DNA from 3 places in the Janthinobacterium sp. SUN026 genome. Region 2 is predicted to be linked to each of the others. Evidence: predicted binding sites of a transcription regulator. Region 2 holds the regulator's gene; each other region holds the start of a gene.
The links. Region 2 encodes FNR, which switches genes on or off when oxygen is low (the NO sensors DNR and NnrR bind a similar motif). Its sites were predicted from a motif close to TTGATNNNNATCAA; they were not measured.

Region 1: the regulator FNR is predicted to act here: its motif matches at 7,368-7,381, upstream of OX459_RS11115 (XrtA system polysaccharide chain length determinant).
Region 3: the regulator FNR is predicted to act here: its motif matches at 4,095-4,108, upstream of cqsA (alpha-hydroxyketone-type quorum-sensing autoinducer synthase).

The regions. Positions count from the first base shown of each region.
Region 1 is NZ_JAPQNU010000002.1:293,768-304,148, reverse strand. It holds gene OX459_RS11145 (TIGR03087 family PEP-CTERM/XrtA system glycosyltransferase) at 1-230, opposite strand, end outside; gene OX459_RS11140 (FemAB family XrtA/PEP-CTERM system-associated protein) at 246-1,325, opposite strand; gene OX459_RS11135 (XrtA system polysaccharide deacetylase) at 1,325-2,176, opposite strand; gene wecB (UDP-N-acetylglucosamine 2-epimerase (non-hydrolyzing)) at 2,173-3,333, opposite strand; gene OX459_RS11125 (TIGR03016 family PEP-CTERM system-associated outer membrane protein) at 3,344-4,873, opposite strand; gene OX459_RS11120 (XrtA-associated tyrosine autokinase) at 4,857-5,690, opposite strand; gene OX459_RS11115 (XrtA system polysaccharide chain length determinant) at 5,708-7,237, opposite strand; gene OX459_RS11110 (XrtA/PEP-CTERM system exopolysaccharide export protein) at 7,481-8,104, shown strand; gene OX459_RS11105 (long-chain N-acyl amino acid synthase) at 8,305-9,051, shown strand; gene OX459_RS11100 (serine protease) at 9,056-9,820, opposite strand; gene OX459_RS11095 (hypothetical protein) at 9,817-10,381, opposite strand, start outside.
Region 2 is NZ_JAPQNU010000003.1:729,751-740,131, reverse strand. It holds gene ccoN (cytochrome-c oxidase, cbb3-type subunit I) at 36-1,463, shown strand; gene ccoO (cytochrome-c oxidase, cbb3-type subunit II) at 1,479-2,093, shown strand; gene OX459_RS18065 (cbb3-type cytochrome c oxidase subunit 3) at 2,095-2,298, shown strand; gene ccoP (cytochrome-c oxidase, cbb3-type subunit III) at 2,291-3,211, shown strand; gene ccoG (cytochrome c oxidase accessory protein CcoG) at 3,214-4,596, shown strand; gene OX459_RS18050 (FixH family protein) at 4,699-5,223, shown strand; gene fnr (fumarate/nitrate reduction transcriptional regulator Fnr) at 5,348-6,106, opposite strand; gene OX459_RS18040 (response regulator) at 6,356-9,430, shown strand; gene OX459_RS18035 (TOBE domain-containing protein) at 9,432-10,199, opposite strand; gene OX459_RS18030 (ATP-binding cassette domain-containing protein) at 10,240-10,381, opposite strand, start outside.
Region 3 is NZ_JAPQNU010000001.1:818,138-828,518, reverse strand. It holds gene rmuC (DNA recombination protein RmuC) at 1-111, opposite strand, end outside; gene OX459_RS03780 (group II truncated hemoglobin) at 117-512, opposite strand; gene OX459_RS03775 (MFS transporter) at 645-1,901, shown strand; gene OX459_RS03770 (GIY-YIG nuclease family protein) at 1,923-2,270, shown strand; gene OX459_RS03765 (MarR family transcriptional regulator) at 2,310-2,777, shown strand; gene cqsA (alpha-hydroxyketone-type quorum-sensing autoinducer synthase) at 2,783-4,030, opposite strand; gene OX459_RS03755 (HAMP domain-containing sensor histidine kinase) at 4,183-5,481, shown strand; gene OX459_RS03750 (response regulator) at 5,485-6,492, shown strand; gene OX459_RS03745 (FtsX-like permease family protein) at 6,489-9,020, opposite strand; gene OX459_RS03740 (adenosine deaminase) at 9,042-10,073, opposite strand.

The DNA.
Region 1 (10,381 bases), on a different contig from region 2:
TGCATGGCGCGCCAGCGGGCCGTGCCGCGCTGCAAGCCGATGAAGCGCGTGCTGGCGCACAGGGCGGCCACGCTTTTGGCGTGCCGCCAGTCGTCGTCATCGTCGATGAAGCAGCCCAGGTGCACGCGGAAATGCCGGCTCAGGTATTGCAGCATGTGCCACGAACGTATCTTGTCGCCCTTGTTGGGCGGATACGGCAGGCGGTGGGCGAGGAAGAGCAGTTCGCGCATGGTATGTCCCCTTGCTTAGCCCAGTTGCCGCACGATGTGCGGCCCCAGTAGGTTGGCCAGCGGCAGCGGCAGGCGGCGCCAGGCGCGGATGAACAGCGCGTATTTCGGATTCAGTGGATTGACTTCCGGCAACGCCTTGGCGCGCACGAGCCGGCACGCATACGGCAGCGGCTGCGGCGTAAAACCCCAGTTCTTCTTGAAATCGTATGCCCCGGTGCCGAGCTTGCTGCGGCCGAAATCGAACAGGCGGCAGCCGCGCGCGCTGGCGCGGCGCATCGCTTCCCAGTACATGAAATCGTTGGCGCCCGTGCGGCGCGCCAGCACGCTGCCGCCGCCATAGTACGGCAGCACTTCGTCGCGGAAATAGAACAGCAGCACGCTCGCTTGCGCCTGCTGGCCGTGATACACGGTGAGGATCTCGCAATCGCCGCCAAACACCGTGCGCAGCAGGGCAAAATGGCGGCGCGCGAAGACGGGCGTGCCCAGCCGGTGCACGCTGGATGCGTAGAGCGGGTAGAAACGCTCGAGGTCATAGTCGATGGCGCTGTGCAAGCCGCCCGCCATGGCCTTGCGCACGACGGCGCGCTGCTTGCGGGGGATCGCCAGCAAATTCTGTTCCGCCTCGGGGAACAAGGCGCGGCGGAAGGTGGCGTACAGGGGTTTGTGCAGCCAGGCCGCGTCCGGCTGTTGTTCCACCTCGCGCCAGCGGTATTCCAGGTGGCCCACGCCGAGGCGCCGGGCCAGCGCCAGCGCCGCGCCGTCGAGGGCCTGGCGCACGGCCGCGCCGCCGCCGGCGATGCCGCCGTACACGCAAAAGGGCAGCGAAACGAGGGACGAACCGAACAGGCGGCTGCGCACATGGGCCAGCGGCAGCACGCCGGCGATGCGCCCGTGCTGTTCCACGTACAGGAAATGGCTGTCGTGCCGGAAACCCTGCTGCATGACGGTGTGCCAGCCGGCGCGGTGGAAGAAGGTCGCTTCCGGGCAGGTATCGACGAAGGCGTCCCAGCGCGCATGTTCGTGCCCCTGCAGCGAGCGCACGGCGATGGCGGCGCTGCCATGCAGCGGGTCGGGAGGAAGGCTGGCCTCGTGCATCATGTGCTTTCCAGAAAAATACGGTCCATGCGGTCCCAGGAGAAATCGCCCGTCAGGCGCGCCAGCCGCGCTTCCATGCGACCCAGGTTCAGGTAGTGGCGAAAGCGCGTCCTGGCGTCGAGGCCCGCCGGGCGCGGCTGGCCGGGATCGAGTTCCCAAGGATGAAAATAGAATATGCCAGCTTGCCCGTCGCGCGAATTGATGCGTCGCAAAAGCCAGCGCGACAGTGCATACGGCATCAGCCTGAAATAACCGCCGCCGCCGGCCGGCACGTTGCGCCCGCGCAGGCGCACGGTGCTGACGGGCAATTCCAGCACGCCCTGCGGTCCCCGCGGGCGCCAGGCGAAGCGGGGCGAGTCCGGCATGCCGTAGTGGTCGTGGCGGATCGGGTAGATGCTGGAACTGTAGCGGTAGCCCGCTTCCTGCAGCACGTCGAAGGCCCACAGGTTGGCCGCGCCGATGGAAAAGCTGGGCGCCCGGTAGCCGTGCACGGCCAGCCCCGTTATTTGCTCGAGGATGGTCTTGCTGTGGCGCACGTCGTCGGCGAATTGCGCGGCCGACTGGTCGCAGGCGCGCAGGTGCGCATAGCCGTGGCTGGCCACTTCGTGCCCGGCGTCCGCCACGCGGCGCAGCATGGCCGGATAGCGCTCGGCGATCCAGCCCAGGGTAAAAAAGGTGGCGTGGATGCGCCGGCCTTCCAGCAGCAGCAGGATGCGCTCGATATTCGCCTCGACCCGGCATTCCAGGCGCGGCCAGTCGGCGCGCGCGATGTGCGGCGCGAAGGCGGACACCTGGAAATAGTCTTCCACGTCGATGGTCAGCGCATTGCGCAGCATGGCCGGCGGCGTCATGGCGGCCCCCGGCGCGCCGCCAGCCAGGGCGCGACGACGGCGGCGATGCGCTCGGCCGCGCGGCCATCCCACAGGGGCGGAAGGCGACCGCGCTTGCCGCCCGTGTCCAGGATGCCCCGCGCCAGCGACAACATGGCGGCCGGCTGCGTGCCGGCCAGGGTATTCGTGCCGTCGCTGACGGTGACGGGGCGCTCCGTCGTGTCGCGCAGGGTCAGGCAGGGCACGCCCAGGGCCGTGCTTTCTTCCTGCACGCCGCCCGAATCCGTCAGCACCAGGCGCGCCTCTTGCATCAGGCCCAGCATTTCCAGGTAGCCCAGCGGCGGCAGGCTGACGATGGCATGCCGCGCCAGCTGCGCTTCCAGGCCCGCCAGGCGCAGGCCGGCCAGGGTGCGCGGGTGGATGGGAAACAGCAGCGGCAGCTGGCGGGACAGCTGTCCCAGCGCCTGCAGCAGCGCTTCGAGTTGCGCCGGGTCATCCACGTTCGACGGCCGGTGCATCGTCAACAGGCCATACGCGGGCGGGCAGGCGTGGCCGTGGGCGCGCAGGGTGGCGGCGGGCGGCATGGCGCGCGGCAGCTGCTGCCGCAGGCTGTCGATCATGACGTTGCCCGTGAAGTGGATGCGTTCGGCGGCGATGCCTTCGCGCAGCAGGTTGGCGCGCGCGCCTTCCTCGCTGGTCAGCAGCAGGCTGGATAACTGGTCCGTCAGCACGCGGTTGATTTCCTCGGGCATGCGCCGGTCGCCGCTGCGCAAGCCCGCCTCGACGTGGATCACGGGCGTGCCGCGCTTGGCCGCCACCAGCGCGCAGGCCAGCGTGGAATTGACGTCGCCCACCACCAGCACGGCATCGGGCGCCAGCGGCGGATGGGCGTCGAGCACGGCGTCGAAGCGGCGCATGATCTCGGCCGTCTGCTGCGCGTGGTTGCCGGAGCCGACGTCGAGGGCGATGTCGGGCGGGCGCATGTCCAGGTCGATGAACAGCTGTTCGTTCATGGCCGTGTCGTAATGCTGGCCCGTATGCAGCAAGGTCACGCGCACGGCGGGGGCATGGCGCGCCAGGGCGGCCAGGATGGGCGCCATCTTCATCAGGTTGGGGCGCGCGGCCACCACGCACAGCAGGTGCGCCGGCGCGGCGGATGACAGCGATGGGTCGGACATTGCGGGCTCCTTAGAATTGCATGGTGAGCGTGGCGCTGACGCCGTTTTCGCGGTAGTCTCCGCCGCGGTTGCTGGCGTGCCGCGTATGCCGCACGTCGATGCTGGCCGTCATGTCCGGCTGCAGGATGCGCGTGTAGCCGGCCGTCAAGGTGATGTTGTTGTCGCGCCGGGGCGCGCTCAGCGAACGCACGCCGGCGTAGCCGGCATTGACATTGACGGTGGTGCGCGAATTGGCTTGCCAGCCCCAGCCCAGGTTGCCGCCGACCTGGCGCGTGCGGTCTTCGCTGCCGAACTCCACGCCGGGCAGCAAGCCGCTGTCGATGCCGCTGGCCGTTTGCGCCGTGCGGTCGACGGCCGTGACGCCGACGATCATCGTGCTTTTCGCCGTGGCGCGCGCCATCGTCAGCTTCAGCTGCTTTTGCAGGAAATAGCGGTGGCTGAAGTAATTGATGGCGCCCCGTTCCGGCCCCAGGCTGTTGGCGTAACGCAGGAAGGCATCGATGCGCAAGCGCCGGTCGCGCGCATTGGGAAAGATGCCGCGCCACAATTGATCGAGCAGCCGGCCCGCATCGCGGTCGCCCAGGCGCGAAAACTGCGTCGGCATGGTGGTGATGTTTTCGCCGTAGCTCAGTTGCCAGTTGGTATGGCGCTGCAGGAAGGTGGCGTCCAGGCTGTAGGTGGTGCCAAAGAAGCGCTTGCCCGTGCTGAAGGCCACGCTGGTGCGCGGCGACGGCGTCCACACGCCGCCCAGCGACCAGAAGCGGCCCGCCGGCGCCTTGCCGCTGGTCGACAGATAGCCTTCCTTTTCCATGCCGCCGGTGACCGTGGCCGCCCACTTGCTGTTGATGGGATAGCGCAAGCCCGCGCTGCTGCGCTGCATGCGCACGGGCGCCAGCTTGCTGTCCTGCGTGCGGCGCACGTCGTGGCTGGCGTTCCAGGTCCAGCCGTTGCCGCGCGGCTCGCCATTGAGCAGCAACTCCAGTTCATCGCTGTGCACGGAGAGCAGGTCGCCGCCGCTGTCGACCGTGTTGCGCGTGTAGCGCAGCTCGGCCGAGGCCAGGCCGCGGAAACGGTGGCGCAGGTAGGGGCTGATGCCCGTCGTGCGCACGGTGCTGGCATTGTCCGTGTCGGGCAGGCCGTCGATCAGTTGCGGGCCGAATGGCGAGATGTTGCGCCGGCTCACGCTGGCGTCCGCATCGATGAAGAACCAGTCCTGCACCAGCTCGGCGTCGGCCGAGGCGTGCAGTTCGTGGGTATCCGTATCGGCGCGCTGCCCCGACAGGTATTTGCGCCAGCTGTAATCGAGGTGCACGCGCAGGCGCGGGCCCGTGCCGATGAGGGCAATGGCGGGCGCGATTTCCGTGATGAAGTCCGATTGCGCCTGGCCGGACGGCGCGCGCAAGGCATTGTCCGTATAGCTTTCGCGCAGGCGCAGCGACGGTTTCACCAGCCAGTCGACGGCGCCGGCCGGCAGGGGCAGCAGCAGGGACAGGAACGGCAGCAGCGGCAGCGGAACCCGGCCGCTAGTCGTAATAGCCATAGCCGTAGTAGTCGTTGCCGGGGAACGATTTGGTCTTGTTGTAGATCAAATGAATGTGTTCGCACGACTCGATCTGCCGCAGCGCTTCCTTGACGGCGTGCTGCGTCGTCGTTTCCGCCTCGACCACCATCACCACTTGTCCCATTTGCCCGACCAGCGCGTGCGCCTCGCTGGTGATCAAGAGGGGCGGCGAATCGAAGATGACGACGCGGTCGCTGTAGCGGCTGGCAATTTCCGCCAGCAGGCGGCTCATGGCGCGGCTGGCCAGCAATTCCGTCGCATGCTTGTTGCTGCGCCCGGCGGGCAGGATGCTCAGGTTGGCCACGTTGGTTTTCAGGATCACGTCGCCCATGGCCAGTTGCGGGTCGAGCAGCACGTCCATCAAGCCCGGCTCCGGCGGCAGGCCCAGCACCTTCAGCACGGACGGGCGCGCCACGTCGGCATCGACCAGCAGCACCGTGATATCCATTTCCATGGCGATGCTCATGGCCAGGTTCACGGCGCAGTAGGTCTTGCCTTCGCCGGGCATGGCGCTGGTGACGACGATCAGGTTGCCGTGGCGGATGGCCTCGGCGCCGCTGGCGCGCGCCTGGCGCAGCAGCGGGCGCTTGATGATGCGGAAATCCTCGGCCACCGAGCTGCGTCCGCCTTCCTGCGTGAGCATGCCTTGCTCCGCCAGCCGGGCCAGGTTCAGGGGGCGGTACTGGGGCGACCGGGCCGCATCCGCGCCATCCGCACCCGCCGCGCCGTACGGCACGCCGGCCTCGGCCACGCCCAGGATGGTGGGTTCCTGCTTGCCGCTGTCCTTGCTGCTCATCGTCGCTCCCCCGGGATCTAGAATTTCAGCAGCGCGGCCGTCATGACCCCGCCGTACAGCACGAACAGGCTGCCCAGGCAGGCGCCAAAGCCGTAGCGGGCGCGACGGCGGCGCACTTGCTGCAGCGCCGTCCAGTTCATCGATACCGTGCCCAGCACGTTCAAGCCCGTGGCGTCGCGCAGTTCGGCGGGGCTGAGGAAGGTGGGACGCACCTGGCTGATGAGCAAGGCCGTGGCGACGCCGGCCACCAGGGCCGCGCCCAGCGCCGCGCTGAACAGCAGCGGGCGGTTCGGGCCGACGGGCGCATATTGCACCGTGGGCGGGTCGATGATCTTGAAGGCCATCATTTCCGTGGTGGAACTGAGTTCGCCCGACAGCTTGGCCGCTTCGCGCCGGCCGATCAGCTTTTCATAGTTTTCCTTGTTGATGATGTAATCGCGGTTCAGCTGCGCCAGCTGCGATTCCACCTCGGGCACGGCATTGCTCTGCGCCAGCAGGCGTTCATTGCGCGCGTTGTATTCCTGCACGCGGGCGCGGATGGCGGCCACCTTGGCGTCCGCATCCGTCAGCGCCACCTTCAGCTGCTGCAGCATGGGGCTGTAGTTCTTGCCGGGGTCGCCGGCCGCCGTCTTCAGCTTGCTTTCCTCGATCTTGCGTTCTTCCAGCTGGGCAATGAGGCGCTTCGAGGAGATGATGTCGGGGTGCAGTTCCGTAAATTGCATGCGCAGGCTGTCGAGGTTCTTGTTGAGCGTGGCGATGCGCTCGTCGAGTTCGGGATTCGCGATGGCCGATGCGTTCGGTTCCAGGTCGAGCACGGGCTCGTCGCCTTCGATCTGGCTCTGGATGGCCTTGCGGGCCTGCTCCGCCTCGACCAGTTCCAGCTTGGCATTGTTCAGGCTATCGGACGACATCAGCAGCTGGCTGCCATAGTCGATGCCCTGGCGCGGCAGCAGCAGGTTGTTGCGGATCTTGAATTCCTTCACGAGGTTTTCCGCCGCGCTCAGCTTGTCCTCGTAATTCTTGATCTGCTCGTCGATGAATTGCACCGCCTTTTGCGAATCGCCCTTTTTCCCCTGGAAACTGCCTTCGACAAAGATGGTGAGCAGGCTTTGCACCACGTCACGCACCAGCTTCGGGTCGCGCCCGCTGTAGCTGATCGTGTAGATGTCATACGCGTTGGTGCCCGTGATCTTGATGCGGCTCATCAGGTCGTCGAGCTGGGCCTCGTGTTCGCGCATGGTCTTCGAATCGAGGTCGAGGTCGACCATGCGCATGACGCGCTCCACGTTCGGACGGCTGAGCAGGGTGCGGCTCATGATGGCCACCTGCTGTTCCGTGTTCGGCACGCTGGTCATGCCGGCCATCAGCGGCTTGAGGATGGTTTGCGTATCGACAAACACGCGCGCCGACGTCTGGAAGTCGTCTGGCAGGGTGATCACCTTGATGAAGCCGACGACGGCCACCAGCCACGCCACCAGCACCGCATGCCAGCGGTACTTCCAGATGCCTTTCAGGCTGGAAAGCAATTGCTGTATCAATTCTTCCATGTCGCTTCCTTCAAGTGACGGTGCTGCACGGTCGATGGGCTGGCGACGGCGTCTTGCAACAAATGCTTGCCTGTTGAGTAAGCAAAGTATAGGGCGGCTGAGAGGCAAAATTTCCCAAGATGATTGCTTCTTGATACGCCTCAAGGTTGACTTGCCGGGTTTTAATAATCATAGGAAGTTCGCGGCCCAGGCTGGTTCTGCGGGGCCGGCCATGGACGCGCCATCGACTCGAAGAGGCTCCGCATGAATCCGTTTCGCCGTGCATTTGTCTGCAACACGCTGGGCCTGGGCTTGGCCGCCGGCTTGCTGGGCGCCTGCCGCACGTCCCATCCGCTGGCGCCCTCCGACGACAGCGCGCCCATGCACGACTACCTGATCGGACCGGGAGACTCTGTCAACATCATCGTCTGGCGCAATCCGGAAGTGTCGCTGACGGTGGCCGTGCGGCCGGACGGCAAGATCACCACGCCGCTGGTCGAGGATTTGCCCGCCAGCGGCAAGACCTCGACCCAGCTGGCGCGCGACATCGAGCAAGCGTTGGGCAAGTTCATCCAGCAGCCCGTGGTGACGGTCATCGTCACCAATTTCTCGGGCCCGTATGGCGAGCAGATCCGCGTCATCGGCGAAGCGGCCAAGCCGCAGGCGCTGCCGTACCGGCTGGGCATGTCGCTGATGGACGTGCTCATCGCCGTGGGCGGCATCACCGATTTTGCGGCCGGCAACAAGGCCAGCATCATCCGCATGCGGGAAGGCAACCAGCAGCAGCTAGGCGTGCGCCTCGACGACCTCTTGAAGCGTGGCGATATTTCCGCCAACGTCATGATGCGCCCGGGCGACGTGCTGCTGATACCGGAGAGCTTCTTTTAATAGCGGACTCGGCAATATCAAAACAGCACTTATATTTGTCATTTTGTACTTGCAGGCAAATTTCAGCATGAAATTTTGCTATTAAGTAGCATATTTCTTCTGTTTTTTTTGCCTGGCGCGGGAACTTCTCCAGTTTTTCTCTTGTCACAAGGCATTGGCTTCAGTCCGTCTCGACGGCGGCCGATGAACGTGAGGACAAGATGAGCTTTGAAGATGAACCCATTATTTCCTTCGACACGCCCGGTACTTTCAATGACCTGGTGGTGGGCGAGGGGCAGATCGATCCGGCCATGGAGCATGAGCTCGACCTGCAGCGCTTTCATATCCGCATGGCCAATTCGCGCGGCCGGCGCGAGGCGGCCAGTTTGCTGATCCGCAAGATGTACGGCTGGCGCGGCTATGCCGTCGACCCCGGCATCGCGCATGCCCTGAATAAAATCACGCTGTTTGCGGAAACGGCCGGCACCACCGTCGGCACCATGACCCTGTGCCTCGACAATGACGAGACCGGCTTGCCGGCCGATGAAAACTTCCGCGACAAGCTCGACATCCTGCGCGAGGAAGGCCGGCGCCTGTGCGAACCGTCGCGCCTGGCCATCGACAAGGGGGTGAGCAAGCGCGTGTTCGCGGCGCTGATTCATATTTCTTATATCTATGCCCACAATATTCACGGCTTTACGGATTACGTGATCGAAGTCAATCCGCGCCACGTGGTGTTTTACAAGCGCATGCTGGGATTCCAGGACTTCGGCGGCGAGCGCGAGTGCACGCGCGTGGGGGCGCCGGCCGTGCTGCTACGGCTGGACCTCGATTACATGGGGGCCCAGATCCGTAAATACGGTGGCCTGATGGAACAGCATGGGGGTGAACGGTCGTTTTACCCCTTTTTTTTTCCGACATGGGATGAGCCTGGCATTACGGACCGGCTGAGGCAGGGGCGCAACTGATCACTCATTTGTTTTTCAGCAAGAGCGTCTGCATGTAGCTGCCCGGAATCGCGTAGGTGATGCCGCTCGGGGCGCTGATGGCCGCTTCCTTGAGGCCCTTTACGTACACCATGTTGACGATGCCGTAGACGAGACCGGTCTCGGGATCGAACAGGGGGCTGCCGCTGCTGCCCGGATACGCCGTCGCGTCCAGCTGGAACACGGTGTACGGCGCCTTTTGCAGCTGCGCCAGGCGCCGGATGTCGAGGCGCTGCGCGTTTTCGCTGGGCATGACCACCGGCGTCAGCGATGACACGGTGGCGCGGTGCGTCACGTGGTGCAGCCCGAGCAAGGTGCCCAGCGGAAAGCCCGTAAACGCCATGGCCTGTCCTTCGCGTACCGTGGCCGCGTCGCCCAGCGCCAGGGCGGGCAGGGGCGCGCCCGCCAGGCGCAGCAAGGCCAGGTCGTGTTCCGTGTCCAGCGCCTGGACCCTGGCGGGGCGAAATTGCGCCGCTTCGCCCTGGCCCGTGAGGATGCCGATGACTTCGTTCGGATTGGCGTCGAGCAGTTTCTGGATCACGTGGGCGCAAGTCAGCACGCTCAAGCCGTCGCCCGTCACGAAACCCGTGCCGATGAAATTCATCGGCGGCGTGCGCGTCTTTTGCAGGCTGCCCACGCCGACGATGGACGGCTTGATGCGCGCGATGGTTTGCGCCAGCGGCGCATCGGCGCGGCACGGCGCGCTGGCCAGGGCCAGGCAGAATAGGAGGGCGGAAAACAGGGGTGTCATGGCGGCGCGCTTTCAAGGTGGGGAGGTGGCGGGGAGGGCGCGGGCTGCAGCAGCGCGCACAGCAGCATCAGATGGCACAGCAGGGCGAGGCGCGGCACGTCGAGCAGGCTGTCGAACAGGCCGACGACGAGAAAACCCAGCAGGGCGGCGGCGCAAGCCAGCGCGCCCGGCTCGCCCCGCGCGGCGCGGCGCAGCAGGCGCAGGCCGGCCACGGCCAGCAGGGCCAGCATGGACAGTGCGCCGCACCAGCCCGTTTCCACCAGCAGGTGCAGCGCCATGCTCTTGATATGCCACGGCAAGTGATGGTGGTCGCTGCTGAAAAACCAGTAATTGTTGGCCTGCGTAAAACGGCCGTTGGCGATCAGTTCCTCGCCGCCTGGCGCGCGCAAGCTCAGGTTGTCGACGTCGAGCAGGGACGAAGCGGCCGTGCCGCTGGCCGCCAGTTCCAGCTGCACGGGCGGGCGCAGCAGCCAGGCTCCCGTTCCCAGCCAGGCGCTGTCGAACGGCACGTCATAGTGTTGCCAGGCCGCCGGCGGATTGCCGGGCGGGGGCGGGCGCAGG
Region 2 (10,381 bases):
CACCATCATAAATAGTAATTCCAGGGAGAGTCTTTGTGGATCAATCGCTGAACTATAACTACAAGATCGTGAAGCAATTCGCGGTCGCTACTGTGGTATGGGGCATCATCGGCATGCTGGTTGGCGTTATCATCGCCGCTCAGCTGGCCTGGCCTGCCCTGAACCTCGACATACCATGGCTGACATACGGACGCTTGCGTCCGCTGCACACGAATGCGGTGATTTTCGCCTTCGGCATCTGCGGCCTGTTCGCTACTTCGTACTACGTTGTACAACGCACCTGCCAGGTGCGCCTGTTTTCCGACAAACTGGCCGCCTTCACGTTCTGGGGCTGGCAAGCAGTGATCCTGTGCGCCGTCGTCACCCTGCCCTTGGGCATGACACGCGGCAAGGAATACGCGGAACTGGAATGGCCTATCGCCATCCTCATCGCCGTCGTCTGGATCGCCTACGCCATCGTTTTCTTCGGCACCTTGATCAAGCGCAAGGTCAAGCACATCTACGTGGCCAACTGGTTCTTCGGCGCCTACATCCTGGCCGTGACGATCTTGCACGTGGTCAATGGCGCCGTCATGCCAGCCTCGTTCACCAAGTCGTATTCCGCGTATGCGGGCGTGCAGGACGCCATGATCCAGTGGTGGTATGGCCATAACGCGGTGGGTTTCATCCTGACCGCCGGCTACCTGGGCATGGTGTACTACTTCATCCCGAAACAGGCCGAGCGCCCCGTGTACTCGTACCGTTTGTCGATCGTCCACTTCTGGGCGCTGATCTTCACCTACATGTGGGCGGGCCCGCATCACCTGCACTACACGGCATTGCCTGACTGGACGCAATCGATCGGCATGGTCTTCTCGCTGGTCCTCCTGGCACCAAGCTGGGGCGGCATGATCAACGGCATCATGACCCTGTCGGGCGCCTGGCACAAGCTGCGCACCGACCCGATCCTGAAATTCATGATCGTCTCGCTGTCGTTCTACGGCATCGCCACCTTCGAAGGTCCGATGATGTCGATCAAGACCATCAACTCGCTGTCGCACTACACCGACTGGACCGTTGCCCACGTGCATGCGGGCGCCCTGGGCTGGGTGGGCTTCATCACCATGGGTTCGATCTACTACCTGCTGCCGCGCCTCGCGGGCCGCACGCAGATGCACAGCACGCGCCTGGTCGACGTGCACTTCTGGGTGGCCACCATCGGCATCGTGCTGTACATCGCCGCAATGTGGATCGCCGGCGTGATGCAGGGCCTGATGTGGCGCGCGGTCAATCCGGACGGCACCCTGACCTACACCTTTGTCGAGAGCGTGAAAGCGACGTATCCGTACTACGTGGTGCGCGTGGCCGGTGGCCTGCTGTACCTGTCGGGTATGTGCATCATGGGCTACAACACCTGGATGACTCTGCGCGGCAGCAAACTCCCCGTCGCCCGCATTCCGGAACTGAACGCGGCGCACGCCTGATAGGAGCGAAAGCAAATGAAATTTTCACATGCATGGATTGAAAGAAACCCCTGGCTGCTGATCGCCCTGGTCACGGTGGTGATCAGCATCGGCGGCGCCGTCGAGATCGTTCCCCTGTTCTTCCAGAAGAGCACGACGGAACCCGTCGCCGGCCTGAAACCGTACTCGCCGCTGCGCCTGGCAGGCCGCGACATTTACGTGCGCGAAGGCTGCTACAACTGCCACTCGCAGATGGTGCGTCCGCTGCGCGCGGAAACGGAACGCTATGGCCACTATTCGGTCGCCGGCGAATTCGTCTACGACCGTCCGTTCCAGTGGGGTTCCAAGCGCACGGGGCCCGACCTGGCCCGCGTGGGCGCGCGCTACAGCGACGAATGGCACCGCACGCACTTGAACAACCCGCGCGACGTGGTGCCCGAATCGAACATGCCGTCCTACCCCTGGCTGGCGAAGACCAAGCTGGTGCCTGACGACATCATGCCGAAGATGCGCGCCCTGAAACGCCTGGGCCAGCCGTACAGCGATGAAGAGATCGCCGCCGGCCCCGCGCAGCTGCAGGACAAGACGGAAGAAGACGCCCTGGTCGCCTATCTGCAAGGCCTCGGTACATTAATCAAAACAAGGAATTAGCATGGCAATCGAAAACCTGTTTGACAGCGCCAGCAGCGTCATGACGGTGGTTTCCTTTACGACGTTCGTGGGCATCCTGTGGTGGACGTTCAGCCGCAGCAACAGCGACTTCGACGCGGCGGCACGCCTGCCGTTCGCCGACGACGCGCTCGACTATCCGGCCGAGGCCGAGATGACCCTGGCGAAGGAGCATAACCATGGCTGACTTTACCAATGGCTTCTGGAATATCTACATCATCGTGCTGTCCCTGCTGGGCATCATCGGCTGCGGCGTGCTGCTGTACTCGCAGTCGAAAATCAAAGTGGTCGAGGGCGCCCCTGCTGACGGCACCACGGGCCACGTCTGGGACGAGGACTTGAAGGAACTCAATACGCCGATGCCGCGCTGGTGGATGTGGTTGTTCTACATCACCATCGTCTTCTCGCTGGCGTACCTGTTCCTGTATCCAGGCCTGGGCAACTATGCCGGCAGCCTGGGCTGGAAATCGACGGGCCAGTACGAGGAAGAGCTGAAGAAGGCGGAAGCCGACTACGGTCCCCTGTTCAACAAGTACCTGAGCCAGGACTTGAAGACGGTGGCCGCCGATCCGCAGGCGCAAGCCATCGGCCAGCGCCTGTTCCTGACCTACTGCGCGCAATGCCACGGTTCGGATGCACGCGGCAACAAGGGCTTCCCCAACCTGACGGACAAGGACTGGCTGTATGGCGGCGAACCCGACATCATCAAGACCACCATCATGCACGGCCGCAATGGGCAAATGCCACCGATGGGCGCCGCCTTGGGCTCCGAAAAGGATGTCGAGAACGTGGCCCATTATGTGCTGAGCCTGTCCGGCTCGACCTCGGATCCCGTCAAGTCCGTGCTGGGCAAGGCCAAGTTCGGCGCCTGCATGGCCTGTCATGGCGCCGATGCCAAGGGTAACCAGATGCTCGGCGCGCCAAACCTGACAGACAAGACCTGGCTGTACGGCGGCAGCGCCGACACCATCATGGAAACCGTACGCAAGGGACGCAGCAACACCATGCCGGCCTTCAGCGATTTCCTCGGCGAATCCAAGGTACACGTGCTGTCGGCGTATGTCTGGAGCCTGTCGAATCCGCAGGCACCCGCAAAGTAAAAATGGAACCTCAAGTCATCAAGATGTATGCGGCCCGCGAGCAAATCTACCCTCGCGAGGCCAAAGGACGCTACGCTACCTGGCGATGGGTATGCGTATGGCTTACCCAGCTCGCGTTCTACGGCTTGCCGTGGTTGACCTGGAATGGCAGGCAAGCCCTGCTGTTCGATTTGACCACGCGCAAGTTCTACATTTTCGGCGTCGTGCTGTGGCCCCAGGATTTCATCTATCTGGCGGCCCTGCTGATCATCTGTGCGTATTTGTTGTTCCTCGTCACGGCCATTGCCGGGCGGGTGTGGTGCGGGTTCTCTTGCCCGCAAACGGTATACACGGAAATTTTCCTGTGGGTCGAACGCCGCATCGAGGGCACGCGCAGCGCGCGCATGGCCCTCGACAAGCAGGGCCCCTCCGTGCGCAAGGCGTTCAAGAAGACGGCCAAGCACCTGGTATGGGGCGCCATCGCCCTGTGGACGGGCTTTACCTTTGTCGGCTACTTCACGCCGATCAAGGAATTGGCACAGTCGGTGACCACGCTCAATTTCGGTCCCTGGGAATGGTTCTGGGTCTTGTTCTACAGCCTGGCAACCTACGGCAACGCGGGCTGGCTGCGCGAGCAGGTGTGCAAATACATGTGCCCCTACGCGCGCTTCCAGAGCGCCATGTTCGACCAGGACACCCTGATCATCACCTACGATGCCAAGCGCGGCGAACCACGTGGCGCCATGAGCAAGAAGGCCGGCAACAACGACAAGCTGGGCGATTGCATCGACTGTACCCTGTGCGTGCAGGTGTGTCCGACCGGCATCGATATCCGTAACGGCCTGCAGTATGAATGCATCGGTTGCGCCGCTTGCGTCGATGCCTGCAACAGCGTGATGGACAAGGTCGACCGGCCACGGGGACTGGTACGCTACAGTACCGACCATGCGATGGAAAACAACTTCAATTCGAAGCAGATACGCCAGCGCGCCATGCGCCCGCGCGTCTTGATCTACACTTCCATCCTGGCCCTGATCATCATCGCCGTGTGTACTTCGCTGGCCCTGCGCACGCCCCTGAAAATGGACGTGATCCGCGACCGCGGTTCGATGGGACGCGAAGTGGAAGACGGCATGATCGAAAACGTCTACCGCCTGCAGATCATGAACACATCGGAGCAAAGCCAGCATTTCAAAATCAGCGCTTCCGGCTTGCCGGGCCTGACCTTGCTGACGCGCGAAGAAGTGACCTTGCAGCCGACGGAAACGCTGGGTTGGCCCATCCGCCTGCGCGTGCCGCACGGCGTGGGAGAGAAGGGCTCGAACAAGATTGCGATCGAATTGCAATCGCTGGACGACCCATCGCTGCATGTGCGTGAAAGCGCGGTATTCATCGTGCCACGTTAACAAGGAAAGGCGGACGGGGACCGGGTGCCCTCGCCGCCGCCACGAAGTTGCAGGAAGGCCGGTCCCCATGCGGGGACTGGCTGATTAAACAGGAGAAATATCATGTCCGACAGTCTGAAACTGCAAGCACCCGTTGCACCGTGGTACAAGCACCGCTGGCCATGGCTGCTGATGATCGGCCCCGGCCTGTCCGTGGTCGTCGGCAGCTTCATGGGCTATATCGCGTTTACGCAGCCCGATGCGCTGGTGGTGGGCGATTATTACAAGCAGGGCAAGGCGATCAACCAGGATTTGAAGCGCGACACGATCGCCAGCGACCTGGCGATGGATACGCGCCTGTCGTATGACGTGGCGCAAGCGCGCCTGACCGGTTCCGTGCACAGCTTCGGCAAGGCCTATCAGGCGCCTTTGCAGCTGCACCTGGCGCATGCGACCCTGCCGGAAAAGGATATCAAGGTGCTGGTGCAGCCCGACGCGGCCGGCAATTTTTCCGTGGCGCTGCCGATGCTCGAGCGCAGCCGCTGGCAAGTGCTGGTGGAAAACGACAAACGCGAGTGGCGCCTGTCCGGCATCTGGACCTGGCCCCTGCAGCGCAGCATCGCGCTGCATGCGGATGAAGAGCTATAACGTACAGCGCCGGGAAAACCGTAGCGAGCGGCAGTGATTTGTGGTTGAGAAGCGCAGCTGTGCTATAGCACAGCGAGCATCGCAGGCCGCAAAGCGCGACGTGCAGCAGGTTTTGACGGTGCTGTTACTTGCAGGTGTCCGTGCCGGCCGTAATCGCCTTCAATTTCGCCGGCTGCAGGATTTCAATTTCCCGGTTGGAGACGCGCAGCCAGCCTTCCTTCTTGAACTTCGACAGCAGGCGGCTGACGCTCTCGATGGTCAGGCCCAGGTAGTTGCCGATTTCCTCGCGCGACATGCGCAGCTGGAAATTGCTGCCCGAATAGCCGCGCGCTTCATAGCGCGACGCCAGGTTGACGATGAAGGCGGCAAAGCGCTGCGTCGCCTGCATATTGCCCAGCAACAGCATGACGCTTTGCTCGCGCGTGATTTCCTGGCTCATCATGCGGTGGAAATGGCGCAGCAGGGTCGGCATATTGCCCAGCAATTGTTCCAGGCTGGAAAACGGGATTTCACACACTTCGCTGTCTTCCAGCGCCACCGCATTACAGTGGTGGCGGTCGGCGCTGATGGCGTCCATGCCCAGCAGTTCGCCCGCCATCTGGAAGCCCGTCACCTGCTCTTCGCCGCCCGGATTGATCTGGTACGTCTTGAAATGCCCCAGGCGGATCGCATACAGGTTCTGGAACGAGTCGCCGATGCGGAACAGCGAGGCGCCGCGCACAATCTTGCGGCGGCGGCCGATGATCTGATCCAGCCTGTCCATGTCGCCCACATCGAGGCCCATCGGCAGGCACAATTGATGCATGCTGCAGGTCGAGCATCGCGCACGCAACGCCTCCACGTTCACGGTGGGCAAGGTTGGAGTGAGTAGCGCTTCAGTCATGTCGGTACCTTTTAGAAAATGCAACAACAAGTTTACTGCATACAGCCGCATACAGGGTTGCCGTATGCCAATTTCACCGTAAATTCGGCGAATAAACGACGTCCAGCCTTTAATTATATGGCAACATCGTCAAAAGCCCGTATGGGGCGGGCAATTTGCGCGGTGGCGCTTGCCAAGCTGGGGTATTGATAGGAAAATTCCTGACAGCATTATCTGCCGCCTGTGCCGCCCGGTACTGAAAAGGAAATCATGAAGCCTCTCGGCATTAAAGCAAAAGTCGCGCTGGCCACCAGCCTGACCTCGATCGCCATGATCGCGCTGGTCACCATGATCCAGGTGCAGCACATGCGCGACGACTTCACCCGAGTCCTGCTGAGCCAGCAATCGTCCCTGATCACCCGCACCGCCGCCGAGCTCGACGACAAGCTGGGCATGCTGCTGCAGATCGTCACCCTGACGGCCAGGCAGCAACCGCCGGAATTGATCGCCCGGCCCGCCCAATTGCGCGAATACTATTCGCGCCGCTCGATGCTGGTGCTGTTCGATGACGTGCTGGTGCTCGACGCGCATGGCGCCGTCGTGGCCGACATGCCGGAAGTAGCGGGGCGCGCCGGCATCAACGTCGCCGAGCGCGAGTATTTCCAGACCGTCCTGCGCACGCGCCAGCCCATGATCACCGAACCGATGCTGGGCAAGTCGAGCGGCATGCCCATCGTGCAGATGGTGGCGCCCGTGCTGGCCGCCGATGGCCAGGTGGCCGGCGTGGTGATCGGCGTGCTGCGCCTGTACAAGGACAACCTGCTGGGCCGCCTGCGCTCGGAAAAGATCGGCAAGAACGGCTATTACTTCATCCTCACGCGCGGCGCCGTGCCGCGCTACGTGCTGCACCCCGATACCAGCCGCTTGCTGCAACCGCGCAAGCCGAACGCCAACCTGACGACGACCCAGCTGCTGAAGGAAGATGGCGAAGGCAGCATGGTCAGCACCAACAGCCGCGGCATCACGGCCGTCAACAGCTTCAAGCGCCTGAAATCCGTGAACTGGCTGCTGGCCGCCTCGCTCCCCGTCGAAGATGCCTTCGAACCGTTCGATGGCGTGCTGTACCGATTGGTGCTGTGGAGCATCCTCGCCTCGCTGCTGGCCGCCTTTGTGCTGGGCTGGGTCACCGTGCGCCTGCTGTCGCCGCTGGTGCGCCTGCGCGACACCCTGCAAGCCCTGCGCACCAGCGGCAGCCGCTTCACGCCCGTGCCGGTGCAGCAGCGCGACGAAATCGGCGAACTGACAGAAGCGTTCAACGGCCTGATGAGCGAACGCGACCGCCTGCAGCAGGAACTCGAATCGCGCGCGGCGGAGCTGGAACAGGAACGCGACCGGGCCGAGGCGGCCAACCGCGCGAAGAGCGATTTCGTGGCCAACATGAGCCATGAAATCCGCACGCCCCTCAATGCCGTGCTGGGCATGGTGTATTTGCTGGGCAATACCAGGCTCGACACAGAACAACGCAAGTATCTGACCATGGTCAGAGTGGCGGGCCAGTCGCTGCTGGGCATCCTCAACGACGTGCTCGACTATTCGAAGATCGAGGCGCGGCGCATGGAATTGTCACCCGTCGAATTCGACCTCGACGAAGTCATGAATACCCTGGCCACGACGATGACGATGAATGCGGGCGAAAAGGAGCTGGAACTGGCCATCGCCGTCGAGCCCGACGTGCCGCGGCGCCTCGTGGGCGACGCCCAGCGCCTGCAGCAAATCCTCGTCAACCTGGCCGGCAACGCCATCAAGTTCACGGAGAGCGGCGAAGTGGTGGTGGCCGTCAGCCTGGCCGAGAACGAAAACGGCCGCGCCTGGCTGCGCTTCGAAGTGCGCGACACGGGCATCGGCATGACGGAACTGCAGCAACAGCAGCTGTTTGCCGCGTTTTCCCAGGGCGACCAGAGCATCACGCGGCGCTTCGGCGGCACGGGCCTGGGCCTGGCCATCAGCAAGCAGCTGATCCACATGATGGGCGGCGACATCGCCGTCGCCAGCAGCGAAGGCAAGGGCAGCCGCTTCTGGTTCAGCGTGCCCTTCGAGATGCTGGCGCAGCCGGCCGAAACGCGGCGCACGCCAGCGCTGGGCCAGCTGCGCCTGCTGGTGGCCGACGACAACCGCACCACGCGCGAACTGATCGTCAAGCTGATCGAGGCGTGGGGCTGGCTGGCCGACGAAGTGGACTCCGGTTTTGCCGCCATCGAACTGTACCGCGAACGCCTGGCGCAGCAGCAACCGTACGACGTGGTGCTGGCCGACTGGCACATGCCCGTCATGGATGGCCTGGCCACGGCCAAGGCCATCCGCCAGGCGGCCAGCGGCCAGCGCCAGCCCATCGTCGTGATGGTCAACGCGTTTGCCCGCAACCACCTGGAAGAAATCTCCAGCGCGGCCGAGGCCGACGTCGTGCTGATGAAGCCAATCACGGGCTCGAGCCTGTTCGACGCCCTGCACCAGGCGCTGATCGCCAAGGACGACGGCGGCGAGCAGCGCATGCTGCACCAGCCGCTGGGCACGGAACTGGCCGGCGTGCATTTCCTGCTGGTGGAAGACAACCACCTGAACCAGGCCGTGGCGCGCGGCATCCTTGAACACATGGGCGCCACCCTGGACGTGGTGGGCGACGGCTTGCAAGCCGTGGAACGGCTGCGCACGGAAGCGCTGCGCTACGACATCGTGCTGATGGACATGCAGATGCCCATCATGGACGGCTTCAGCGCCACCCACATCATCCGCACGGAACTGCGCTTGCACCTGCCCGTTATCGCCATGACGGCCGGCGTGCTGGCGTCCGAGCGCGAGCGCTGCATGACGGCCGGCATCAGCGATTTCATCGCCAAGCCCGTGGTGGTGGAAGAAATGATGGAAGTCATCCTGCGCCACCTGCCCAAGCGCCCGCAAGTGCAGACGGCCGAGCCGGCACGCGTCGCCGATGAGGAAGTGTTTTCCATGGCGCCGCTGATGCGCGTGATGGGACGCGATGCGAAGGGGCGCGGCGTGCTGCGGCGCATGGTGGAAGACGCGCTGAACAAGGGCATGACGCCCGTGCGCGAGGCCGAAACGGCGTTGCAGGCGGGCCGCCACAGCGACGTGGCGCGCATCCTGCACAGCGTGCGCGGCTCCGTCGGCACCCTAGGCACGAAACGCCTGATCCGCGCCGCGTTCGCCACCGAGGAAGCCATCGATGCGGGCCGCCTGGACGAGGTGCCGGCGCTGCTGGCGCACACGGCGCAGGAACTGGAACAGGCGCTGGCGGCGGCGGCGGATTGGTTGTCGCGCCTGCAGGATTAAATCAGGCGGGCACGCCCAGAATCACGCTGGACGCCTTGAAGATGGCCGTCACGTTGCTGCCAAGCTCGATGCCCAGGTCGGTGCTGCTCTGGTTGGTGATGATGGCGGCAATCGTGCCGCCGCGCGGCAAGTCCAGCACCACTTCCGTGTTGACGGCGCCCGTCTGCACGCGCGTCACGACCCCGGCCAGCTGGTTACGCGCGGAAAAACGCGCGCCCTGACTGTCCGTCACGAGGATGATGGACGACGCCTTGATCAGCGCGAACGCTTCCGCGCCCGGCACTAGGCCCAGGCTGGCGCTGCTGCCCTGCGTGACGATGGCCACGATGTGCTGGCCACCGGGCAATTCCAGGGTGACTTCATCGTTGACGGCACCCTGTTTCAGTTCGGTCACCTTGCCCAGGAATTGATTGCGTGCCGTGGTTTTCATGGCCATTCTCCGTATGAGTAAAAGATCGTCGGCGATGCCTTCCGCCTGGCTGCCCAGCTGGCGCAGATAGCGGGCATGCTCGCGCTCGATGATACGGAAATTGTCGACCAGCTGGCGTCCCCGTGGCGTCAGCCGCGTGCCGCCGCCGCCCTTGCCGCCCGTCAGGCGCTCGACCAGCGGTTCGCCAGCCAGGTTGTTCATCGCGTCGATGGCGTCCCAGGCCGCCTTGTAGCTCATCTTCACAAGCTTGGCCGCCTGCGTGATGGAGCCGCATTCGGCGATGGCGCCCAGCAATTCCACCCGGCCGGCGCCGCCCAGGTTTTCTCCGCCCACCGTCATCCATACCGAGCCTTGCAGGCCGATTTCCGCTGCCGCTGATTTATCCAATGCGTTCACCCAATGCCTTATTTTCTTCCATGCTGTCAATTTGTCCGTCACGCAAGTAAAGCACATGTTCACCCAGAATGCGCGCATCTTCCGGATCATGTGTGATCAGGATCATGGGCACGTCCAGGCGCTGC
Region 3 (10,381 bases), on a different contig from region 2:
GGTGGTGGCGCCATCGCCGGCCGCGCCACGGGGGCGCAGCAAGATCAATAGCAACAGGACGATGGCGACGATGGCGGCGCCCAGCAGGCTGTAAAACTCGATTGGGCTCATGGGTGTCAGTCAGGTTTGTTGCGCATCCAGTCGGCCGTCTGATAGAACGATTCCATCAGGCGCACGCGCAAGGACTCTTCGATGCCCGTGTCTTCCATGGCCCAGGCCATGGCGCGCAGCCACTGGTCGCGCTCACTGGTGCCGATGGCGTAGGGCAAGTGGCGCGCGCGCAGGCGCGGGTGGCCGAATTTCTCGATATACAAGTCCGGGCCGCCCATCCAGCCCGTCAGGAAGAAATACAGCTTGTCGCGCGAACCGTCCGTCGAAGGCGGATGCATGACGCGGATGCCGGCGAACTCGGCTTCGAGTTCCATCAAGTCATAAAAACGGTCGACCATTTCACGCAGCACGGGGGCGCCGCCGATGGTCTCGTAGAGGGTGGGGGCAGTGGTATCAGTCATGGCCGCCATGATAGCGCAAGCGCCGGCGGCCCATGCGTCGCCAGCTTCCGCTGCCGGCATAAAAAACAATATACTTGACTACTCAAGCTTTCATCAACTACCATGCAATCTTTAAACACGGACAGGTCAACCATGCCCACCACCGCAGAACCTCCTTTGCTACGCAATACCAACTTCCGCTGGCTGCTGGGCGGCGGCCTCGTCTCCATGCTGGGCGACCAGTTCAGCATGCTGGCCCTGCCCTGGCTGGTGCTGAGCCTGACGGGCGATAGCCTCAGCCTGGGTATCGCCGTGGCCCTGATGGGCGCCCCGCGCGCCGTGCTGATTTTGCTGGGCGGCACCATCGCCGACCGCTATTCGCCCCGGCGCGTGATGCTGCTGAGCAAATATGCGAACGCCGCCATCCTGCTGGCGCTGGCGGGGTTGCTGCTGCTGGACCAGGCCAGCCTGGCGCTCGCGTATGCGGCCGCGCTGGCGCTCGGTATCGCGGCCGCCTTCGGCATTCCCGCCGGCACGGCCATCCTGCCGCAAGCCGTGCCGCCGCAATCGCTGCAGAACGCCAATGGCTTGCAGATGGGCGCGCGCCAGCTGTCCCTGCTGGCCGGCCCCCTGCTGGCGGCGCTCGTGCTCGGCGCCCACGATGGCGCGCAGCAAACCTCCATGGCGGCGCTGGCCGCCGCCTTTGCCATCGATGCGCTGACGTTCCTGTTCTCGGCCTGGACCTTGCGGCAAGTGAGCCTGCGGCCACTGGCCGCGGCGGCGCAGGGCATGTGGCGCGACATGGCGGCGGGCCTGGCCATGGTGTGGCGCGACCTTCCCTTGCGCAGCTGCTATGCGTACTGGGCGGTGGTGGCGTTCTTCGTCATGGGGCCGCTGCAAGTGGCCTTGCCCGTGCTGGCCAGCGAGCGCCTGCATGGCGCCTCCGCGCTGGGTTTGCTGATGGGCGCGCATGGCGCCGGCACCCTGGCCGGCATGCTGGCGTCCAGCCTGGGCGGCGCCTGGCTGCGCCGCCACTTCGGCGCCACCCTGCTGCTCGTCGACGCGGTCGTCGGCCTGCTGCTGATGGCGCTGGGACAAATCAGCTCGGCCTGGCAAGGCGCGGCCCTGCTGGCCGTGACAGGGTTGCTGGGCGGCTACTTGCAGGTGGCCATCTTTACGTGGATACAGCGGCGCGTGGCGCCCGCCATGCTGGGCCGGGCGATGGCCCTGTTCATGGGCATCTTCCTGGGACTGGCGCCGCTGTCGGCGGCGGCCACGGGCGCGCTGCTGCGCCACCTGAGCGTTGGCGAGCTGTTCTGCGGCGGCGGCGCCCTGCTGCTGGCAGCCGCCGTGGCGGCGGCATTATTTACCGCCATCCCGCGCATCGCCGGACCGGAAACGATTAAATAAACGACATGGGAGAAGTAAAACATGGACAAGACACGACAGGCAACATTGAAAGCGCACTACCGGCAACAGCCGCCGCCGCTGGGCATCATCGCCTTGCGGCACTTGCCCAGCGGGCGCACCTTGCTCGACAGCAGCCGCAACGCGCCCGGCATGCTGAACCGCCACCGCTTCGAGCTGAACCTGGGCAAGCACCGCAACGCCCTGCTGCAGGCGGACTGGCGGCGCGACGGCGCGGCGGCCTTTTCCTGCGCCGTCATCGATACGCTCAAGCTGCCCGACGACCCCGCCTTCGATGCGGACGCCGAACTGGGCGCCCTGCTGGAACTGCACCGCGCACAGTGGCTGGAGCAAGGCCAGCCGCTGTATTGAGCGGCATTGCTTTACACTTGCGTACTCAAGCATTTCGCAATGGATAAAATGGACGCCATGAACGATCACACTCTCCCGTCGCCGGACGCCGATGGCGCGCTGGACTTTTGCCTGCGCCTGGCGCGCGCCCAGGCGCTCATCGTGCGCCGCTTCGACAGCGCCCTGGGCAATTTGCATGGCCTGAGCTTCAGCGACTATCAATTGCTGTACCAGCTGCAGCGCGCGCCCGGTGCGCGCCTGCGCCGCATCGACCTGGCCGAGCGCCTGGCGTTGACGGCCTCGGGCGTCACGCGTTCCTTGATGCCACTGGAAAAGATCGGCCTGGTGGCGCGCCAGGCCGATGCGCGCGACGCCCGCGTCGGCTATGCCGTGCTGACTGCCGCCGGCCAGGAATTGCTGGGACATGCGAGCGCCACCGCGCAGGCGGTGGGGCGCGAATTGCTGCAGGATGCGCCGGCAGAACAGCTGGGAGCGCTTTCAGCCCTCCTGGGCCGGCTGGCCGGCTGACGACGCTACACCAGCGCCAGCCTGCGCAGGCGCCGCGTCGACGGCCAGTGTTCCACGCCCGCTTCGGCGCGGATGGCGGCGCAGCCCGCCAACACCCGCTCGATGGCCGCCCCGTCGAGCCCCGCATTGAGGGTCAGGCGCACGAGGGCGCGGTTCTTCGCCGTTGCCGGGGCGCAAAACATGGCGCCGTAAATGCCTTGCCGTTCCAGCGCCTGGCGCAGGACCAGGGTGGCCGGTTCGCCGCCCGCTTCCAGCGCAATGATCTGCTCCGTGCCATCGCTGACGTTGTAGCCCAGTTCACGCAAGCCTGCGCGCACCTGCAGCGTATGGCGTTGCAGGGTGGCGCGCCGCCCATCGGCGGCCATGATGAAATCGAGCGCCGCGCCCAGCCACGCCAGCTCATGCGCCAGCAGGCAGGAACTGAAGATGGCGGGCCGTGATTCGGACAAAAAATAGCCCTTGAAACGGCTGGAACAGCTGATGAAACCGGCGCGGCCCGCGAAGGCCTTGGCCAGCGACGCCGTGCGGAAATGCACGCGGTGGCCCAGTCCCCACGCCTCCACCAGGCCCGCGCCCTGCGGGCCATGCGTGCCCAGCGAGTGCGACTCGTCGACCACCACCACGCAGTCGCTGCGCTCGGCGATGTCGAGCAATTCCAGCAGCGGCGCCAGGCTGCCGTTGGTGCTGTACAGGGCGTCGACGACGATCACGCCGCGGCCATGCTTTTCCACTTGCCGCCGCAAGTGCGTCATGTCGTTGTGCAGGAAGGGCACGGCCTGGGCCTGCGCCGACAGCACGCCTTCCCACAGCGAGGCGTGGGCCTGCATGTCGAGGTAGACGGGAATGCCGGGGCTGGCGATGCACTGGATCAGCCCGACGTTGGCCGCCATGCCGGACTGCGCCAGGATGCCGTCCTCGCTGCCCATGAAGCGGGCCAGCCGGCTTTCCAGCCGGTGCTGTTCGCTGCCTTCCTGCAAGTACACGGCCGACATCAGCATGCCGCCCGCATTCGCCTGCAGCGACGCCACCTGGGCCGCCACCAGCGCCGGCTCGGCGGCGATGGACAGGTAGTCATTGCCGGCCAGGAAAATGGCATGGGCGGGTGTCGGTTGCCAGGCATGGGGATGCTGGCCGCCCAGCAATTTTTCGATGCGCGTGACGTGGTGCGCATCCATGCGCCGCACGATGTAGTCTGGCAAGCAGTGTTCGGCGCGGACGAAGGATGGGGCGTGCAAGCTGGTAGCGATGGTCATGAGTTTTCTCCTAGGGAAAGGTTTGCTGCGGCTTAAAGCCTTGACCGTCTCGCGAACCCATCCATTGACGTATATCAATGTCCGATGAGATAACCGTTCAACCAGGAAAATTTACGCGATGATAATGTTCTGAAGAGAATCAAGGCAGAGTCATGACGCAGCAATTGCAAGGACGATGGACACACTGGCGCAGGCGCCTGCTCCATTCGCTGCTGCATGAACGCATGCCCCATGAAAACCTGGCCGGCAGGGTCGCCATGCTGGCCGCCGTGGGCACGGTGGCGATGCCGCTGTACTACCTGCTGTGGAATTACTTTTTTCCGCAAGCCTATGAAAACCTGACCTTGCGCCTGACGGGCGTGGGCATCTGCGCGGTCGGCCTGTTTGCGCGCCACTTCTCGGCCCGCTGGCTGTCGCGCTACCTGCTGTTCGCGCTCAGCTACATCCTGCCCTTCTTCTTTACCTTCATGTTTCTGATGAACCACGCGTCGTCCATCTGGAGCGAATCGCTGCTGATCGGCCTCGTCGTGCTGTTTCATTTCGAAACGAAGCTGGCTTGCCGCGCCTACCTGATCGGTACCAGCACCGCCTGCCTGGCCGTCATCCTGCAGGGGGAAGGCGACTTCCTGCTGCAGCGTGAAGTGCTGCAGCAGCTGCCCGTGCACTGGTTCACCATAGCCGCGCTGTCCGTGGTGAAAGTGGGCAGCAAGGTGCTGGAACTGGAGCGGCTGGCCGGCCTGTCCGCCGGGCTCGGTTCCGTGGCGCACGAGCTGCGCACGCCGCTGACCAGCGTGGAAGCCAATGTGCGGGGCATGCGCCGGCTGCTGCCGCAACTGGCCGGCCAGACGCACGACTTGCCGCCGTTGCAGGAAGCCCTGTCGCGCATCCAGTTCGAAGTGCGCCACATGCAGCACATGATCGATTTGTTCCTGATGAGCGCCAGCGCCGTGAACCGCAACCTGCAGCCCAGCCAGGCGCTGTCGATGCTGGCGATGGTGAATTCCGTGCTGAAGCGCTACCCATTCACCGGCAACAGCCAGCGCAGCCGCGTCAAGGTGGACGTGCGCGCCGACTTCCAGTTCGCCGGCCAGGACGAACTGTGCGTGGTGATCCTGCTGAACCTGCTGAGAAACGCGCTGAAAGCCATCCAGCGGGCCGGCAAGGGCCGCGTGCGCATCATCATCGACGGCGCCCGCCCCGTGCCCAGGCTGCTGTTCATCGACACGGGCTGCGGCATCGCGAAGAACCGCCTGCCGCTGATCTTCGAGCGTTTTTATTCGTATCCCGTGCACAACGGCAGCGGCATCGGCCTGGCCCTGTGCCGGCAGATCATCACGGCCTGGCAGGCGCGCATCCGCTGCGTGTCGCGCGAGCATGCGTATGCGATTTTCATCCTGGAATTTCCCCAGCCCCTGCCTGCCCGCTTACAACCCTCTTCCCCCGCAAGGTGATGCATGCAACTGCCCGTCTACTCCCATCCGACCCTGACCGTATTGATCGATGACAGCGATTCCTTCCTGAAAAGCCTGGCGTTCCAGCTCGACCCCGCGCTGGCGCGCCTGACCTTTCATGACACCAGCAGCGCGCTGCACTGGCTGCGCCACAGCACGCAGCCGGGCGAGACGCCGCTGCACGTCAATTTCGACACGCAAAACCTGCCGCGCGACCAGCGCAACGTGGCGCTCGACCTCGAACGCATCTGGCGCATCAGCGGCCAGGCGCAGCGCTTTGCCGTGCCTTCCGTGCTGGTGGTCGATTATTCGATGCCGCAGATGAATGGCCTGGAATTCTGCCAGGCCGTGCGGGACTTGCCGTGCAAGAAGATTTTATTTACGGGCGCGGCCGATGAAAAAGTGGCCGTGACGGCCTTCAACCGGGGCTTGATCGACCGCTACATCAAGAAGAGCGACGACGATGCGCTCGATATCCTGGAACAGGAAATCGTTTCCCTGCAACGCGAATTCTTCCTGCAGCAGTCGGACACGGTGCGCGACTTGCTATTGCTGCACGACTATAGTTTCCTGCAAGACGAAGCCATGGCCGCCGTCGTGCAGGAGCTGTGCCGGCGCCATGGCTTTGTCGAGTTCTATATTTTCCCGAATCCCTGCGGCATCCTGTTTTTCACGCGCGACGGCCAGGCCCGCCTGATGATCATAGAGACGGAACGCAGCCTGCACACGCAGTACGAAATGGCGCGCGACAGCGACGCGCCCGAGTCCCTGCTGCTGGCCTTGCTGGAAATGCGCGTGATCCCGTACTTTTCCGATGCCGACAGCGACGGCATGTATGCGGCGCACATCGGCGAAAACTGGTTCCGCTACTGCGCCGCGCCGACCATCTGCCTGGGACGCGAAACCTATTTCTGGGCCCTGTTCGACGTGCCGCCGCACCAGCTGGGCCAGCCGGTCATATCCTACGCGCAATTTTTACGCGCGCAGGCGGACGACAGCGTGGGCGCCTAGCTTTCCCGCAAGGTTTGCAGCGGCGGATGTTTCAGGACATTGCGCAAACCCAGCCAGCCGCCGGCGATCGCGCACAGGGCGCCGGCCAGCAAGCCAAAGGCCCATACGCCGGGCGCGAAGCTCCAGGCAAACTTGAACTGGTACGTGGCCAGCGCCCAGCCCATGGCCGCCGCGCCCGAGGCCGCCAGCAGGCCGGCCAGCGCGCCGACGAGGGAAAACTCGATCAGCTGCGCCTGCGCCAGCTGGCGCCGCGTGGCGCCCAGCGCGCGCAGCAGGCCCGCTTCGCGCGTGCGCTCGTCCTGCGAACCCATCAAGGCCGCATACAGCACCAGCAAGCCCGAGGCCAAGGTAAAGGCAAACAGGAATTCGACGGCCGTCACCACCTGGTCCAGCACGCCCTGGATTTGCTTGAGCACGCCGCCCACGTCGACCACCGTCAGATTCGGGTAGTCGCGCAGCAAGGCATTGCCCAGGTCGGCCTGCGCGGGCGGCAGATGGAACGCCGTGATCCACGTCTGCGGCGTGTCCGCCATGGCGGCCGGATTGATGATGACAAAGAAATTGACGCGCATCGAACCCCATTCCAGCTTGCGCAAACTGGTAATGGCCGCTTCCACGGGTTGGCCGGCGATGTCGAAGCGCAGCTTGTCGCCCAGCTTCAGCTTCAGGGTCTTGGCGATGCCTTCTTCCACCGACGCCTCGGCTGGCGCGCCCGGCGCATTGCCGAACCACTTGCCGGCCACCAGCTTGTTTTCTTCCTGCATCGTGGCCATCGTCGACAGGTTGAATTCGCGGTCGGCCAGGCCCTTGGCGCGGTCGTCCTCATACGTGGTTTCCGTGATGGTGTTGCCGTTCACGGCTACCAGGCGCCCCCGTATCATCGGATACAAGGGCGCATTGGCCACGCCGGCCTGGGCCAGGCGCGCGGCGATCGGGTCTTTTTGTTCCGGCAGGATATTGATCATGAAGCGGTTCGGCGCATCCGGCGGCGTGGCGTTGCGCCAGGCCACCATCAAGTCGCCGCGCACCACCGTCAGCAGCAGCAAGGCCATCAGGCCCAAGGCCAGGGACACCACCTGGATGACAGTGGCACCCGGGCGGCGCTGCAGGGACGTGACGGCGAAACGCCAGCCCTGGTGATTGAAGGCGCCGCGCAGGGTTTTCAGCGAGCGGATGCCCAGCCAGCCGGCCAGGCCGAACAGGGCGAAGCCGCCCAGGAAGCCGGCCGCCGTCAGCAGGGCCAGTTTCACGTCGCCCGCTTGCCACAGGAGCAGCACGACGAAGGCGGCGATGCCCAGGCCGTAGGTGGCCAGGGCCAGCGCCTGCGGCGGCTCCTGCTCGCGGCGGATCACGCGGTTATGGGGGACATTGCGCAACTGCAAAATCGGCGGCAGGGCAAAGCCGAGCAGCAACAGCATGCCGGTAGCCACGCCTTGCAGGGCGGGCAACATGGACACGGGCGGCAAGTCGCTCTGCACCAGCTTGCCCAGCAGCTCCAGCAGCACCAGGTGGCCGCCGAAACCCACCATCACGCCAACCACGCTGCCGGCCAGGCCCACCAATAAGAATTCGATCACGTACATGGCAGTGACCTGGTTTTGCGTCAGCCCCAGGCAGCGCAGCATGGCGCAGGCGTCCAGGTGGCGCAGCATGAAGCGGCGCGCCGCCATGGCCACGGCGACGGCCGCCAGCATGGCCGACAGCAAACCGACGAGGGACAGGAAGCGGTCGGCGCGATCCAGCGTCGATTGCATCTGCGGGCTGCCCGATTCCAGCGATTCGATGCGCACGCCCTTGATCGCCTGCGTCTTGATCTGGCTTTCCAGCCAGGCTTGATATTGCGCAAGCTCGCCCGCCTTGGCGGGCGGCGCCGACAACAGCAAGCGGTACGACACGCGCGAGCCGTTCTGCACCAGCGCCGTGGCGGCCAGGTCGCTCAAGGGCAGCATCACACGGGGAGCGAAGTTGAGGAAGGACGCGCCGCGGTCCGGCTCGCTGGCGATCAGTTGGGTGACGGTAAACGCCTTGTCGCCCAGCGTCAGCGTATCGCCGAGCTTGGCGTTCAGGCTGGACAGAATCGCCGCATCGACCCACAGGGTGCCGGGCGCCGGCACCTGGTCCGTTGGCCGGCCGACGGCATCCTGCGCCTCGCTAACCTGGGTGGTGATTTTCAGCTTGCCCCGCTGCGGGTAGCCGGGCGAGACGGCCTTGATGGAGGCCAGTTGCGACAGCGACTGCTCGCCCTCGCCCGCCTGCGCCATGCTGGGAAACGTCACCGTGTCGGCCAGGATGAAGCCGCGCTTCTGCGCTTCCGCGCGCCAGGCCGCATTGACGGGCTGGTCGGCGCTGATGACCAGGTCGGCCCCCAGCAGCTGGTGCGCGTCGCGGTTCAGGCCCGCGCGCAGGCGGTCGACGAAGAAGCCGACGGCCGACAGGGCCGCCACGGCGACGATCAGCGCGACGAGCAGGAAACGCAGTTGCCCGGCGCGCCAGTCGCGGCCGGTCATTTTCAGGGAGAGGCGGAACATGGGCGGCGGGTCTTTATAGAGTTACTGCGCGCTGCCGTGGGCGGCGGCGTGCTGCGCGAAATACGCATCGACGGTGGCGAGGAAGGCGTCTTTCTGCGCCTGCGGCAGGAAGGCGGCGATGAAACCGTTGCGCGCCAGGCGTTGCGCGTGGGACAGGCCCAGCGGCAGCGCATCGAAGATGGCGTCGAAATTGTCGTTCATGTAGCCGCCGAAATACGCGGGATCGTCCGAGTTCACCGTCACCAGCAAGCCCGCGTCGAGCAATTGCACCAGGTTATGGTCGTGCATCTGGTCGAACACGCGCAGCTTGGTGTTCGACAAGGGGCAGACGGTCAGGGCGATCTGTTCGCGCGCCAGGCAGGCCGTCAAGTCCGCGTCTTCCAGGCAGCGCACGCCATGGTCGATGCGTTCGACCTGCAAGTCGTCGAGCGCCGTGCGGATGTAGGCCGGCGGGCCTTCCTCGCCCGCGTGGGCCACCAGGTGCAGGCCCAGTTCGCGGCAGCGGGCAAACACGCGCGAGAATTTCTCGGGCGGGTTGCCCACTTCCGAGGAATCGAGGCCGATGCCGATGAATTTGTCGCGGTGCGGCAAGGCGTCTTCCAGCGTCTCGAACGCCTCTTTCTCGCTCAAATGGCGCAGGAAGCACAGGATCAGGGCCGCGCTGACGGGGCTGTCCTGGCAGGCGCGGTGGATGCCGTTGATCACGTCGGCAATGGGCACGCCGCGCGCCGTGTGGGTTTGCGGGTCGAAGAAGATTTCCGTGTGCAGCACGTTATCGGCTTCGGCGCGGCGCAGGTAGGCTTGCGTCATGTCATAGAAATCCTGCTCTTTCAAGAGCACGCTTGCGCCAGCATAATAAATGTCGAGAAAAGACTGTAAATCCGTAAAAGCATAGGCGCTGCGCAAGTGTTCCACCGATTCATAGCCCAGAGGCACGCCATTGCGCTCTGCCAGTGCGAAAATCAGTTCTGGCTCCAGCGAGCCTTCGATATGGATATGCAGTTCGGCCTTCGGCATGCCGCGGACGATCGCGCGCAATTGGGGGTTCATCATGGGTGTTCCTTATAGGGTGACGATAAAAATGCTGGCTCGCGCACGCGCACGCGCGGCGCGCAGGGCCATCAGACATGCAGGCATCTTAGCGCAAGATGGCCAGCCTCACCGGCGCCAGGCCGCCATGGCGCAGGCTGCGGCAGCGCCATGGCCGGCTCCGGCACGCGCTGGCGAATTGTCGTATGATGGTTTAAAAGGTATACAAAAGTTCATTGGAACCGATGAAAAATTTGATGATTTATCCAATTAAATCAACAATTTACAAACAAGTATTAAGGATATGCCGACATATCTTTTGACTTCCTGAT